Regions from separate parts of the Promicromonospora sp. NPDC023987 genome, predicted to be linked through region 2. Evidence: predicted binding sites of a transcription regulator. Region 2 holds the regulator's gene; the other holds the start of a gene.

Region 1 (7,402 bases), on a different contig from region 2:
GCACGGCAACACGACGGTGATGGGTGCCGGTGCGCACGGGGTCTGGGCCGACAGCATCGCACCCGTGCTCGCCGCAGGCCAGGTCACCGCGTGGACCGGGAGCCACCGGATCGACGACGCCCTGACGCTGGAGGCGGCGCCGGGCCACACGCCCGGCGCCTCGATCCTCCGGCTGGCTTCCGGGGGCGACGAGGTGCTCTTCGTCGGGGACAGCCTGCACAGCCCGGCGCAGGTCGTGGACGTGCACACGAGCAGCTGCTTCGACGAGGACCCGGTGCAGGCCCACCGCACCCGCGACCGCCTGTTCACCGAGGCAGCGGACCGGGGCCTGCTCCTGCTGCCCGCCCACTTCGGCGGGCACGGCGGGTTCCGGGTGGCGAAGGACGCGGACGGCTTCCGCATCGTCGGCTGGGCGGGGCTCACGGCGGTCTGAGCAGGCCGACCCCACCCGCTCGGCAGGGCCGCGCGGGTGGGGTCGGTCAGGTCAGGTTAGGTCAGCTCAGGTCCGGCTGCGGAGCCGAGCTCAGGGCGCGACGGACCTCTTCGCCGACGCGAGGCGCGCCGCCTCGGCGAACTCCTCCCGGACCGACTCGGACGGTGCCGGGGTGAGCAGGCTGACGACGATCGCGACGAGCCCGCCCAGCACGAAGCCCGGGACGAGCTCGTAGAGCGTGTCGGCCAGCGGGGACCGGCCCCAGGCAAAGGCGACGACGGCGCCGACGACCATGCCGGACAGCGCACCCCACTGGGTGAGGCGGCGCCAGTACAGGCTCAGGATCACGATGGGGCCGAAGGCCGAACCGAAGCCGGCCCAGGCGAACCCGACCAGGTCAAGGATGCTGTCGGTGCGGTCGAACGCGATGATCGCGGCGACCACGGCGACCAGCAGCACACCGGCGCGGCCCAGCATCACCTCGGTGCGCGGCGTCATCGCCCGGCCCGTGATCTTGACCAGGTCCTCGACCAGCGCCGAGGACGAGACGATGAGCTGGGACGAGATCGTCGACATGATCGCCGCGAGGACCGCGGCCAGGACCAGGCCCGCGATCAGCGGGTGGAACAGGAGCTGCGACAGGTACAGGAACACCGTCTCCGGGTTGTCCAGCGTGTCACCCTTGACATTGACGTAGGCGACGCCGATCAGTCCGGTGAGGACCGCGCCGAGGGCGGTCACGATCATCCAGCTGATCCCGATGCGGCGTCCGGCGACGGCGTCCTGCGGGGAGCGGATGGCCATGAACCGCACGATGATGTGCGGCTGGCCGAAGTAGCCGAGCCCCCACGCGGCCGCGGAGATGATGCTGACGGCGGACGCACCGGCCAGGAACGACAGGTGGTTGGTCGCACCGACGGTCTCCGCGGCGAGGAGGCCCTCGCGGACCGGGCCCCAGCCGCCGATGTCGATGAAGGCGATGATGGGTACGGCGATGAGCGCGATCAGCATCAGGATGCCCTGCGCGACGTCGGTCCAGGTGGCACCGAGGAACCCGCCGAACAGCGTGTAGGCGAGCGTCACGCCGCCGACGACCCAGATGCCGGTCGTGTAGTCGAACCCGTACGTGCCCTCGAAGAACGTGCCGCCGGCCACCATGCCGGACGAGACGTAGAACGTGAAGAACACGAGGATGATCACGCCTGACGAGACGCGCAGCAGGCGCGACGTGTCGTGCAGCCGGTTCTCGAAGAAGCTCGGGATGGTGATCGAGTTCTTCGCCGTCTCCGTGTAGGCGCGCAGGCGCGGCGCCACGAACTTCCAGTTGAGCCAGGCGCCGATCGTCAGGCCGATGGCGATCCAGGCCTCGACGAGCCCGCTCACGTAGATGGCGCCCGGCAGGCCCAGCAGCAGCCAGCCCGACATGTCCGACGCACCGGCGCTGAGCGCCGCGACTCCCGGGCTGAGCCGCCGGCCGCCGAGCATGTAGTCGTCGAGATTGTCCTTCGTGCGGCGGAACGCCGCGTAGCCGATACCCAGCATCAGTGCGAGGTACGCGACGATCGCGATCGTCTTCCAAGCCTCGGGGGTCATGGAGTCGCTCCAGTTCGTTGCGGAAAAAACTTACGTGCGATTGCACTTGAGCCCCGAAAGTGTGGCACGAACTGCCGCCGACAGCTCACACCGGTCGCCGGACCGGCTTCGGCGCTGGACCGGGCCCATGGCCGCTCACCCATTCTGGGTGAGGCCCCGCCCGGTTGCTCCCGCAGCATCGAACCCTGCACGCGCAGCCTGCGTGCGGTGCACACCAGGGGAGGGACACCATGAGCGAGGCGGCCGGGCCACACGGCGCCGGGCCACACGCGCCGGGCCGAGCGACGCCGGACCGAGCGACGCCGGGCCGCGCGACGCCGGACCGAGCGACACAGCCCGGCTCGCCGCGCTCGAACGGAAGAACGCCGAGCTCCGTCGGCGCGTCGCCGAGCGGCAGGACAGGCCCGACGGCTCGCGCGGCCCGTCCGCCCGGCGTCGTGGGCGGAGCGCGGCCGCCGTCGTCCTGATCGTCGTCGGTGCCCTGCTGGCGCCCGCAGGCGTCGTCGCGGCCTGGGCGGAGCGCACACTGACCGACACCGACCGCTACGTCGCCACGGTCGGCCCCCTGGCGGAGGACCCGACCGTCCGGTCGGCGCTCGCGGGTCGGCTGACCGAGGCCGTGATGACGCGGATCGACGTGGGCGCGCTGGTCGACGGCGTCGTCGCCGGCCTGGCGGAACGGGACGTCGCGCCGCGCGCGGCGACGGCGCTCACCCGGCTCGAGGCGCCGCTGACAGCGGGGTCGAGTCGTTCGTCCGCCAGACCGCCCTTGGCCGACTGGCGTATCCGCGACCCGAACCGTATCCGCGACCCGAACAAAGACGCGAGGTCGTGGGTGCTCACGCCTCATCGTCGGCAGCGGGCGGATCCGCTGGGTCACCCTGTTCGGGTGACGCTTGCCGTGGCGTCGATGCCTAGCGTGGCAGGACATCGGCAGGTCGTCGGCAGGGATCCGTTGGCGGGGATCTGTTCGGACGGAGGTGGTCGGTGCGGGTGCTGCGATCGGTCAGTCGCTGCCCGTCGCGGCGCTCGTGTTCGCGGTGGTGGCCAGCGCCGGCGTCGTCACGCCCGTCGTCATCTACTTCTCCATGGGCGCCCGGGCCGCCGGGGTCCTGGACGAGCTCAAGTCCTGGATGATCCGCAACAACGCGGCCATCATGGCCGTGCTGCTACTCGTCCTTGGCGCGAAGATGCTCGGTGACGGTATCTCGACCCTGTGAACGGTGGAGGGACGAGGGCACCAGTAGGTCGGCACGCCTGCGCTGCTCGACACCCTGTGCAGGCGCCGTGCGGGGGCCCGGAGGCTGCGGGTCAGGCAGCTTCGGCGTCCGGCGGGGGTAAGGCCTCGATGGCTTCGGGTAGGTGGATGCGATGCCCGCGGGCGTCGGTGAAGGACCACCCGGTCTCCACCAGCGCCCCGACGACGGTGGTCGTGCCAGTGGTGGTGGTGTCGGTGGCGGGCTTGCCGGCCCAGTGCATGACGATGCCACGCGCGTCCACCAGCTGATGATGGAACCAGCACAGCAGCGCACTGTTCGCCACCGACGTCTGGCCGCCGTCGGCCCAGTGCCGTACCGCGTGGTGGACCTCGCATCGGGACGGTGGCTGGTCACACCCCGGATACACGCAGTGTTTGTCCCTGGCGATCACGGCGCGACGCATCTGCCCGGTCACTGTCCGCTGCGCGCGCCCGACATCGAGAGCCGCACCATCCGGCCCGAACACGATCCTCGTGACCGCACTGTCACACGCCAACCGGCGCAGCAGCGCGCGTGGTGCACGGCCACCGGTCTCGGTGAACACGGGGCCACCCGCTGACAGCAGCCCGGACACCGATAGCGTGCCCGCGCCCCAGCTGGGGATGTCCGAGCCTGCCGTCGTCGTACCCGTGGTGCCTGTTGCGCTTCCACCGGCCGTACCGGGGTCGCTCACCCCCGCCGCGCCCCCGCCTGCGCCACTGCCTGTCTGGTTGCCGCGGGTGGGTGTGTGTCCGCAGGTCAGGCAGAGGCCGTCGCGGGTGCGGGTGACCTGGGTGACCAGCTCCGTCCAGGACACCGTGACGTTCAGGTGTGGTGGTATTGCCGCGCCGGGTGCGGCTTGGTTGGTGTCCAGCACTATCCGCGCCACGTCTGCCAGGCCCTGTGCCCGCTGCTGGGTGGACGTCCTGGTGTCCTCCGCAGCGGGCGCACCCAGCACCGCGGTGAGCGCTGTCTGAACCAGCAGGCCGTGCTCGTCGGTGAGGAACCCCGCCACGTGATACCCACCAAAGGTCTTGGCCAGGTCCAGGAACTCGCCCTGCGCGGCCTTGTCGTCGTCGGTGTCGTCGGTGTCCGGGTCGGTCACGGTCGCGAACCGGCGTGCCACGACCCGGAACTGGTCCGCGTTCAACGAGCCGGCCTCCCGCAGGACCAGGCCCTCCCCGGTCACCAGCGTCCCGTCGGCGACCGCACCCTCCAGCACCCGCGTGATCTGCTCACGGGTGCGGTCACCATCGGGGTCATCCACCGGGTCCGGGAAGTCGACCGGCACGGTCTGCACGAACCGCTCCGGCGTCGTCGTCTCACCCGTACGGGTATCGATGAGCCACGCCAGGGCGTCGGTGCGGGTCTCGCTGGTCGGCGCGACCTCCGTCATCACCCGCGCGTGATCCACCCCCAAGGTCCCTGCGACCAGCCGTTCGCGCGTCACCGGCAGTGCCGTGGCCAGCCGGCGGGCCATCGTCATGTCCTTGCTCGCCGTGGCCGCGGACACACCCTCACGCAGGCGCAGCCAGGACGTGAACGTGCGGGCCATCCCGCTCGACCGCCACGAACCCTCGGCCTCGATCCGCGGCAACAGGGTGTACCGCACCCCGTCCAACCGGCCGGTCAACCGACGGACTCGGGAGTGCGCCTCGACCAACCGGCCGATGCTCGGCGCGTCCCACCCGTCCAGCGCCTCCGGACCAACCAGGCCCGCCAGATCGCCCAGCGCACCCTCGATCCGCGCCAACGCGTCCTCGATCGAACCCGCGGGAGGCAGACCACCGGCCGCCATGCCATCCGTCGACTGCTCCACTGGTCCCACCCCCGATCCGTTGTCCGCTCACCCCATTCTCTCGAACGTTCGTGCGATCCGCAGGGGCAAACAGGAATCTGTGGATAACTTTTCACGGCGTAGCGAGGTGCGACTCGGGTGAGGCCGAGACGTGGGACCTGACTGTGGCTGACGGGATCTCCTGATCCCCGCTTGACCTCAACTGGCGTTGAGGTTGTTGGCTGAGTCGCATGGAGATCATGAGCGTCGACACGGTCACCCGGTCGACGGCGGAGACCGCTGCGTACTACGAGAGCGTCCTGGGGCTACCGGTGCGGAAAGAGATCGGGGCGGTGGAGGTGACCGTCGGACGGTCGGTCATCCGGTTCCGGGAGGACGCAGCTGCGGTGGGCGACCAGCACTACGCCTTCCTCGTCGACGACGCGCGGTTCGACGCCGCCCGGGCCTTCCTCGCAGCGGGCCCCGGCCTGCTGGCCGACGGTGACCGCACCGAGATCGAATCGCAGCTGGCCTGGAACGCGCGGTCCCTCTACTTCCCGGGCCCGGACCGGTCGGTGCTGGAAATCATCGCGCGCCGTGATCTCCCCTCAACGCTGGGTGCCGGGTCCGCGTCGGTTGCGAAGGCCTCGAGCCTGCACGGGCCCGACATCCAGCTCGTCCCGTTCGGCCCCCGCGACCTGCTGTCCGTGAGCGAGGTAGGCATCGCGGTACCCGACGTCGTCGGTACCGCCGACCAGCTTGCCGCGGCCGGGATCGGTCGCTACCCGGACGGGTCCGAGACGTTCTCCCCGGCCGGGCACATCGACGGCATGCTCATCGTGGTCAGCTCGGGGCGCACGTGGTTCCCGACGTCGGACCGCGTGGTGGGCGAGCCGCCCGTCACGGTGATCGCGCAGGCAGGAGCGGCGAGCCCCGGCGTCGTGCCCGGGAGGTATGAGCTTGCCCCGGGTCGGGTGCTGGTCGTCCGGCCGTAGGTGGCGGCACGATCGCAGGGGTAGCACTGGCCGCTGACTGTCAGACTGCGCCGAGGTGCCCGAGAGCAACGACATTGATGCCGTCGGGGCGGGTGTAGCTGGCGGCTCCGGCGGTGAGGATGTTGAGGGAGGCTAGTTGGCCGGAGCGCTTCTCGGAGACCTTGGCCGCGAGGTTCGTGAGGTTGTGGGCGGCGAGCTCGATGTTCTTGGCACCGCCCATCTTGACCTCGAATGCAGACCAGCGGCCATCGTTGAGCTCGACGATCGCGTCGACCTCCAGGCCGACCTCATCGCGGTAGTGGTACACGGAGCCGGCGAGCTGCTGGGCGTAGACACGCAGGTCTCGGATGCACATCGACTCGAACAGCAGCCCCAGCGTGTTGAGGTCGTCGAGGAGCATCCGCTGGTTTGCTCCCATCGCGGCGGCCGCGAGCGACGGGTCGATGAAATGCCACTTGGGCTGGGTGCGTAGTCGGACCTTTGAACGCAGGTGTGTGGCCCAGGCGGGTTGCTCCTCGATGACGAAGACACGGGAGAGGGCGTCGAGATACTTGCGGGCCGTCTGCGCGGAGACGCCCGTGTTCGATGCTCCGATCTCGGCCTCCTTGCTGAGCTTCGTTGCAGATATCTCTGTCGAGACGTTGCGGGCCAGCGCGCGGATGAGGGCACGCATGCGCAGAGGGTCCGCTCGGAGATCAGCATGAGGCAGATCGACGCGGGCGACGTCGTCCAGATAGCTACTGAGATATTCCTGTGCCGAACGGTTCGGCTGTGCGACGAGGGCCGGCCACCCCCCACGCACCAGAAGGTCGGCGTACTCCTCGACGGTGGGGCCACCGACTCCGGCGATCTTCGCGCCGTCGAACAGGTCCGCGAGGGTGAAGGCTTCTGTGCTGTCGCCGCTCTCGGCAAGCGTCATGGGACGGAGCGTCACGCGGCGGAACCGACCCGCGCCGCTGTGGCGGGTGATGTCATCGGGAGGCGTCGCTGACCCGGTCAGGATGAACTGACCCGGGACTGTGCGCTGGTCGACCTCGTGGCGGACCGCATTCCATAGTGTCGGCGCGAGCTGCCATTCGTCGATCAGTCGTGGAGTTTTGCCGGTGAGGACCGTGCTTGGTGAGGTCTCGGCCAGAGCGGCGATCTCAGGCGACGCGTCCAGGCGGATGCTGCTGGTCGCCACCTGCAGGCCTGTCGTGGTCTTGCCTGCTGCGCGCGGCCCCTCGATGATCACGGCGCCGAACGTGGCAAGGGCGTCGTGCACGATCTGGTCGGCGATCCGCGTTCTGTAGCCATTCACCCGGCGACGTTATCACTCGTGCGAGGATCTCAGTATCACTTCTGCGATCATTCCGATATCACTTCT
Region 2 (7,402 bases):
CCTGCCGCATCGTGACGCGGGAGTCGTCGGTCCCTGTGCCCTGACCCGGGACTCGACGGCGTGCCGCTCCCGCCCGCCGCGGGTACGTGGACGCCTACGCCGTCGGGGCAGCTGGGCGGGCTGCCCCGTCTCCGTTCACCAGGTCAGCGGCCTGTCGTTCAGGACCTGTAGCGAGCCGCCAGTTCGGGCGACTGCGCGCTGAAGGCGGCGAGGTCTGCGGTGAACACGTCCTGCAACAGGCCGTCCCGCTCGACACCGGGAGCGGTGACGAGTTCGCCGAGCTCCATTCCACGAAGGCTCGCCGTGACGACGTCGGCCGCGCTCATCCGCGGAACAGCGGAGACGTCCATGCCCTGCCGCTCGTGAAACTCTGTCGCGACGACACCCGGGCACAGCACCTGCACGTTCACGCCGGCCGGGGACAGCTCGGCGTGCAGCGTCTGCGACAGGGCCACCGCGTAGGCCAGGCCTGCGGTGTACACCGCCCGAGGCAGCGGCACCTGTTCCAAGCTCGCCGGACCGCTGAAAGCGATCATGCCGGCGACGTTCACGATCTGACCGGCCCCGCGCTCGACCATGCCCGGTGCGACCGCCCGAGTGAGCAGGGTCGGTGCGGCCACCTTTACCCCGACGAGTTCCGCCGCCTGCTCCTCGGGCAGTTCGACGAACGGCTTGTAGTGCGCCACGCCAGCGTTGTTGACCAGAATCGTCACCGGCTGATCCCTGATCGCGGCGACGACCTTCGCGACGCCCTCCCGCGTGGACAGGTCCGCAGCGACGGTCCGCACAGTCACCTCCGGGAACTCTGTCACCAGCTCATCGAGCCGCGCCTGCCGACGGCCCACCGCGATCAGGTCGGTACCCTGCGACGCCAGACGACGGGCGTACTCCTGACCGATCCCGGACGATGCACCCGTCACGACAGCCAGTCCGCTCATGGTTCGTTCTCCTCTGTCTTGTTCGCCGGCCGCTCACGCGACACGAGATGCGCTCGCCCCGTTCTGGTCGCTGCGCCGTGACCAACGGTGACTCCCGCGGCGTCTTCGTGGGTATACCCGCGCGACAGTGGTCCCCGCAGGACCACCATCGAGGCCGCCTCAGCGGCCTAAAATCGCGAACATGGCCCCCAAGGAGAACTTGCTCGGTGACTACCTTCGGGCGCAACGCGCGCGCGTCCGTCCCGAACAGGTTGGCCTGGCCCCGGGGAACAACCGACGCGTGCCCGGCCTGCGCCGATCTGAGGTATCCCTTCTGGCGGGGATCAGCTCGGACTACTACCTCCGCCTCGAACAAGGCCGCGACCGACGCCCCTCCGCGCAGATCCTCGAAGCCCTCGCCCGGGTGTTCGGCCTCGACGCAACTGGTACCGCGTACCTGCTCTCCCTCAACGAACAGCCCCCTCCGCGCTCACGGCGACGGCCGCCGCCGGAGAAGGTCCCCGAAGGCATCAGCAAGATGCTGGCGATCCTGCATCTACCGGCATTCGTCGAAGGCCGCTATCTCGACGTCCTCGCCGCGAACCCGCTCGCCACGGCACTCTCACCCCGGATCGTCGCGGGCCAGAACCGCCTGCGCGACGTGTTCCTCGATCCCGACGAACAGGCTCTGTATCCCGACTGGGACGACACCACTGCTCGGCTGGTCGCCGGCTTCCGCCGCTCGGTCGGGACAGACACGAACGACATCCGGTTCATCGATCTCGTCGGCGAGCTCTCCCTCGCCAGCGACCACTTCCGCACCCTCTGGGCGCAACACGACGTCCAAGCTCGGCAGAGCTGGCCCATCACCATGAACCATCCCACCGTCGGCACGCTCACCCTCAACCGCGAGAAACTCATCATCAGCGACACTGCCCACGCGCTCGTTCTCGCGATCTACCACCCGGACGTCGGAACCGACAGCGCCGACAAGCTAGCGCTCCTCGCTTCCTATACGGCAGATCCCGCCCTGCGAACCGCTGACGGAAGACACGGTCGATGACTCACGCTGCACGCTCACGCGCACGGCCTCACCGCCGGGACTGCCGCGGGATCACTGACCATCACCGCCGTCGGCACCGTCGCGGCCGCCTGGCTCGCGGAGCTCATCGCGCACCTCGCCGCGCAAGGCCGGTTCCCGGACCGGGCCAAGGTCCGCGCCATGACAGCGACGAGCCGTGGCGCTCTGCTGACCATCGTCGTCCCGCTGCTCGCCCTGGCAGCCGCAGCCCGCGGATGGTGGGAGGTGACCGCCGCGCTGCGCGTCGGTGTCGGCGCACTGATCGTCTCGCTGGTGCTCATCGCCTGGCTCGGCGTCCGCCGCACCAAGCTGACCTGGCCGGCTCGGATACTGGCGCTGGGCGTGCTCGCGGCACTCGCCGTCGGGGTCGTCGCCCTCAAGATCCTCGCCCACGGCTGACTCCTGCGGCACGGCGCACGGGCGCAGCCGATGATGATCACCTCAGTCTCAGGCCACCCTGCGGAGTTGCGCCGTCAGCCCCTGTCAGTGGTCTCGGTGAGGCGGAACAGAGCCTGAGCGTTGCTGGCGGTGAACGCAACAAAGGCCGCCGACCAGGTCAGATACCCGGTCGGCGGCCCTCGTTACCGAGGATCAGCCGGACTTGCGGCGGAACATCTTCTGCACAGGGCCGGTCGTCTCCGAACCGTGCACCGCACCGGTGTTCACGTCGCCGGCGGCGGTCCGGTGCTGAGCCGCGTTCTTGCGGTCCAGCGCTTCCTTGAACCGTGCCTTCGCGTCCTTGCTCGGCGCTGTCGCGGCCTTGGGCTCCTCTACGCCCTCGGCTTCGACCTCTGCCGCCTCGGCATTGGGCTTCTCGTCCGTCACACCGATCACCTCCTCTTGTTCCGGGGGTCCCTCGATCGGGTCCGTCGTCGCCCAGCCTGCACTACGGCACAACGAGGTGCCAACATTTTTGGGCACGGTCCAGCTTCCGGCCACCGATACCCGGCCCCGTGGCGGCTCCGGGCGAGCCCTCAGGCCTGCGCGGCCGCCCGCTCGGCACGTTCCGCGCGCAGCGAGGTGATGGCGCTCTCGAAGTCCTCGAGCGAGTCGAACGACTGGTAGACGCTCGCGAACCGGAGGTAGGCCACCTCGTCGAGCTCGCGCAGCGGGCCAAGGATCGCAAGGCCCACCTCGTACGCGTCGATCTCCGCGCTGCCGTTGCTCCGCAGGGTCTCCTCGACGCGCTGGGCCAGGATCGCGAGGTCGTCGTCGCTCACCGGACGCCCTTGGCACGCCTTGCGCACACCCGCGGCGACCTTGTCGCGGCTGAACGGTTCGGTGGCGCCGGAACGCTTGACCACGGACAGGCTCGCGGTCTCGACGGTGGTGAACCGCCGGTTGCAGTTGGGGCACTGGCGCCGGCGCCGGATCGACAGGCCGTCGTCGGCGGTCCGCGAGTCCACCACGCGCGAGTCAGCATGGCGACAGAACGGGCAGTGCATGCTCACTCCTGCGTGGTCGACCACCGACCGGAGGCCTCCGGTCGCGCCCCGACCGTAAGCGGGCAAACCACCCCCATGCAACATCGCCGCGCCATTTGACGGCGAATTGTGGTCTCTCGTCACTCCTTGGGAAGGAGCAACAGCTCCCCGACCCCCAGAGAGCCCGACGACATCTGGTTCAGCTCCTGGAGCCGCCCGACGGCGTGCCGGACGTCCTCGCCGGGCTCCGCGATCTCCTGGGCGAAGCCCCAGAGCGTCTCCCCCGGCTGCACCGCGTGCACCCGCACCTCCGTCGGCTCGCCCGGTGAGCTGGCGACCGCCGTCGCGCCCCAGGTGATCATCGGCGCGAGCAGGAGCATGGCCAGCAGCACGAGCGTCACCCGGCCGCGCCGGGTGAGCCGCAGACCGGACAGCCCGAGCCGGTCGGCGATCGTGCGTTCCCGGGCCGGCCGGTACGCCGGGACCACGGTCGGCCGAGACACCGGTACATAGGCCCGGCCATACGACGGCGCGTACGCCTGTCCATACGTCGGGGTGTACTGCCGCAGCGGGATCACGTCCCCCATGGCCCCTCCTCGAAGAGTGACTGAGCTCTTGTCGTTCATACAAGCGTTCGTCGAACGCCCGTACCATTGTGTAGCACGGGACACCGTCGATGTCGAGACACGCTCGAACATTCGTTTGAGCCGAGCGAGTTTGTGATCTAGAGTGGGTGACGCACGAGAGAACATTTGTCGGAACGGGAGGGGCACGGGCATGACGGGACGGGACGGGACCAGCGACACGAGAGCCGCCGACACGGCACTAGCTGTCGACATGACACTCCCTGGCGTCGCCACGCTGGACGCGCCGAGCGACAAGGCGGTCGCTGACGTACACACGATCTCTCCGACAGACCGCCTCACCGAACGGCAGCGCCTCGTGCTGGACACGATTCGGCAGTCGTTCGAGACGCGGGGCTACCCGCCGTCGATGCGTGAGATCGGCGAGGCCGTCGGGCTGGCGAGCCCGTCGAGCGTCAAGCACCAGCTCCAGATGCTCGAGAAGAAGGGCTTCCTGCGCCGCGACCCGAACCGGCCGCGCGCGATGGAGCTCGTCGAACCCCTGGCGGACCAGGTCGACAAGCCGACACGCGGCGAGATCCACTGGCCCGAGCCGCGCCGCAGCGGCCAGGTCCACTGGGGTGGTTCGGTGCCCGACGACGCCAGCACCCCGCCGCCGTCGTACGTCCCGCTGGTCGGCCGGATCGCCGCCGGTGGTCCGATCCTGGCCGAGCAGGTCGTCGAGGACGTCTTCCCGCTCCCCCGCCAGCTGGTCGGCGACGGCGAGCTGTTCCTGCTCAAGGTCGCCGGTGACTCGATGGTCGACGCCGCGATCTGCGACGGGGACTGGGTGGTGGTCCGGCGGCAGAACGTTGCCGAGCAGGGCGAGATTGTCGCGGCCATGATCGACGGTGAAGCCACGGTCAAGACGTTCAAGCAGGCGGACGGCCACGTGCTGCTGCTGCCGCAGAACCCTGCCTACGAGCCCATCCCGGGCGACGAGGCGCAGATCCTGGGCCGCGTGGTCGCGGTGCTGCGCAGCCTGTAAGGGTCTCGACAAGCTCGACCAACGGATGGGCTCGACCAACGGGTACGCACCGGTGGTCGAGCCTGTCGAGACCTTCGCTGCTTCTAGAAGCCGAAGCGCCGCTGGACCGCCCGCACACTGTCCGCCGAGGCACGCAGGCCGGCCAGCTCGTCGTCGGACATCGGGACCCGCACCGTGTCGGTGACACCGCGCCGGTCCACGAGCGACGGCACGGAAAGGCAGACGTCGCTGATGCCGTGGTAGTCGTCCAGCAGCGAGGACACCGGCATGACCCGGCGCTCGTCGTTCAGGACCGCCTCGATGATGCGGGTTCCGGCCAGGCCGACGGCGTAGCTGGTCGCCCCCTTGCCCGCGATGATCCGGTACGCGGAGTCGACCACCTCGTGGTGCACCTCCGCACGCACCGCTGCGTCGATCGGTGGCCTGCCGCCCAGCGGAGCCCAGTCCAGCAGCGGGACACCGCCGATCGTGGCGGAGCTCCACAGTGCGATCTCCGAGTCACCGTGCTCCCCCGCGATGTACGCGTGCACGTTCCCGACGGCCACGCCGCAGCGCTCGGCGAGCACGACCCGCAGCCGCGACGAGTCCAGGACGGTGCCGCTGCCGAAGAGCTGCTCACGCGGCAGGCCGGAGATCTTGAGCGCCGCGTAGGTCACGACGTCCACGGGGTTGGTCACCATCAGGTAGGTCGCGTCCGGCGCGACGTCCACCAGCCCGGGCAGGATCTGGTGCATCAGCCCGATGGTCGCCTCGGCGAGGTCGATCCGGGTCTGCCCGGGCTTCTGCTTGGCCCCGGCCGTGACGACGACGACGTCCGCCCCCGCGCAGACGGCCACGTCGTCCGAGCCGACCACCTGCGCCTGGGACGTGAACATCAGGCCGTGCTGCAGGTCGAGCACCTCGGCCTCCACCTTGGCCCGGTTCACGTCGTGCAGGGCGATGGTGCGAGCCGAACCCCGCGTGAGCGCGGCGAAAGCCAGCGTCGAACCGACCGCCCCGGCACCCACCACCGCCAGCTTGGTGGTGCGTGACCCGGACGGCTGCGCGGCCTGGACGTCCGAAGGGACTGACATGTCTCCAGGCTATGTGTCGAGCCGCGCCAGCGCGGCGCGGACCAGCGCGGAGTCCGTGGTGGGCCAGAACCCGGGCATCGAGCGCGTGAGGAACGAGGCGTACCGCGCGGTCGCGAGACGCGGGTCCAGGACCGCGACGACTCCCCGGTCGTCCATGCTCCGCACGAGGCGCCCGGCACCCTGCGCGAGCAGCAGCGCGGCGTGCTGCGCGGACACCGCCATGAACCCGTTGCCACCCGCCTGCTCGACGGCCCTGGCCCGCGCCGCCTTGACCGGATCGTCCGGGCGCGGGAACGGGATGCGGTCGATGAGGACGAGCTGGCACGACGGTCCCGGGACGTCGACGCCCTGCCACAGCGACAGCGTGCCGAACAGGCAGGCGGCCGGGTCCTCGGCGAACTGCCGCACCAGCGTGGGTAGCTGGTCGTCGCCCTGCGCGAGGATCGGGAAGTCCAGCCGCTCGCGCATGGCCTCCGCCGCCGCGTTCGCCGCGCGCCGGGACGAGAACAGGCCGAGCGTGCGCCCCCCGGCGGCCGTGATGAGCTCGGCGATCTCGTCGAGCTGCGCCTCCGTCGTCGGCTCGCGGCCGGGGGCCGGCAGGTGCCGCGCCACGTACAGGATGCCCTGGCGTGGGTAGTCGAACGGGCTGCCGGCGTCCAGCCCCTGCCACGGCGGGGCGTCCTCGCCCTTGAGGCCCAGCGTGCCCGCCACGGGCTCGAACGTGCCGCCCAGCGCCAGCGTGGCCGACGTGAACACGCCGGTCGCCTCGCCCAGCAGATGCATGCGGATCAGTCCGGCGACGTGGAGCGGTGCCGCGTGCAGGCGGGTCACGTTGTCACCGAACCCGCCCCACCCGTTGTCCGGGCGCGAGCACCAGAGCACGTCGGCGGTCGTGTCCTGGAAGGCCATGCGTTCGGCGGTCTCGAACAGCTGCAGCATCGCGCCCTGCGCCATCTTCAGGCCCGGCTCGGGCTGGCCCTGAGCCTGTCCCTTGCCGCCACCCGTGTCCGGCTTCAGCGTGCTCAGCACCTCGCGTGCGGCATCCCGTACCGCACCGACCGCCGTGCGCAGGCCGTCCGGCAGACCGTTCGGGAACCGCTCGGCGGGCGCCGTGACGAGCAGGGTCCCGAGCGCCTGCGCCGCCTGGTCGAGGGTGTCGGTGTTCGTGCCGGCGTGCCGGCGGGCCAGCCGGGCGGCGTTCTCCACCGAGGCCATGGACAGGTCCACCGTCGCCGACGACGTCACCCGGTCCGTGAGCTCGTGCGCCTCGTCGACCACCACGACGTCGTGCTCCGG

Evidence for each region. The regulator LexA, encoded in region 2, represses DNA repair genes until DNA is damaged. The targets are predictions, from matches to a motif close to TCGAACANNTGTTCGA.
Region 1: a site for LexA is predicted at 5,124-5,139, ahead of AB0F40_RS25390 (DUF222 domain-containing protein). Genes of this name have one in related genera too.

Annotation. Positions count from the first base shown of each region.
Region 1 covers NZ_JBEZZF010000094.1:1,675-9,076, forward strand. The annotation lists gene AB0F40_RS25370 (MBL fold metallo-hydrolase) at 1-433, shown strand, start outside; gene putP (sodium/proline symporter PutP) at 524-2,026, opposite strand; gene AB0F40_RS25380 (hypothetical protein) at 2,570-2,869, opposite strand; gene AB0F40_RS25385 (GAP family protein) at 3,007-3,246, shown strand; gene AB0F40_RS25390 (DUF222 domain-containing protein) at 3,338-5,083, opposite strand; gene AB0F40_RS25395 (hypothetical protein) at 5,293-6,036, shown strand; gene AB0F40_RS25400 (DUF4143 domain-containing protein) at 6,077-7,270, opposite strand.
Region 2 covers NZ_JBEZZF010000002.1:86,810-94,211, reverse strand. The annotation lists gene AB0F40_RS01865 (LacI family DNA-binding transcriptional regulator) at 1-44, shown strand, start outside; gene AB0F40_RS01860 (SDR family NAD(P)-dependent oxidoreductase) at 159-938, opposite strand; gene AB0F40_RS01855 (helix-turn-helix transcriptional regulator) at 1,120-1,980, shown strand; gene AB0F40_RS01850 (hypothetical protein) at 2,140-2,397, shown strand; gene AB0F40_RS01845 (DUF5302 domain-containing protein) at 2,590-2,823, opposite strand; gene nrdR (transcriptional regulator NrdR) at 2,973-3,443, opposite strand; gene AB0F40_RS01835 (hypothetical protein) at 3,563-4,009, opposite strand; gene lexA (transcriptional repressor LexA) at 4,260-5,033, shown strand; gene AB0F40_RS01825 (L-lactate dehydrogenase) at 5,117-6,106, opposite strand; gene AB0F40_RS01820 (ATP-dependent DNA helicase) at 6,116-7,402, opposite strand, start outside.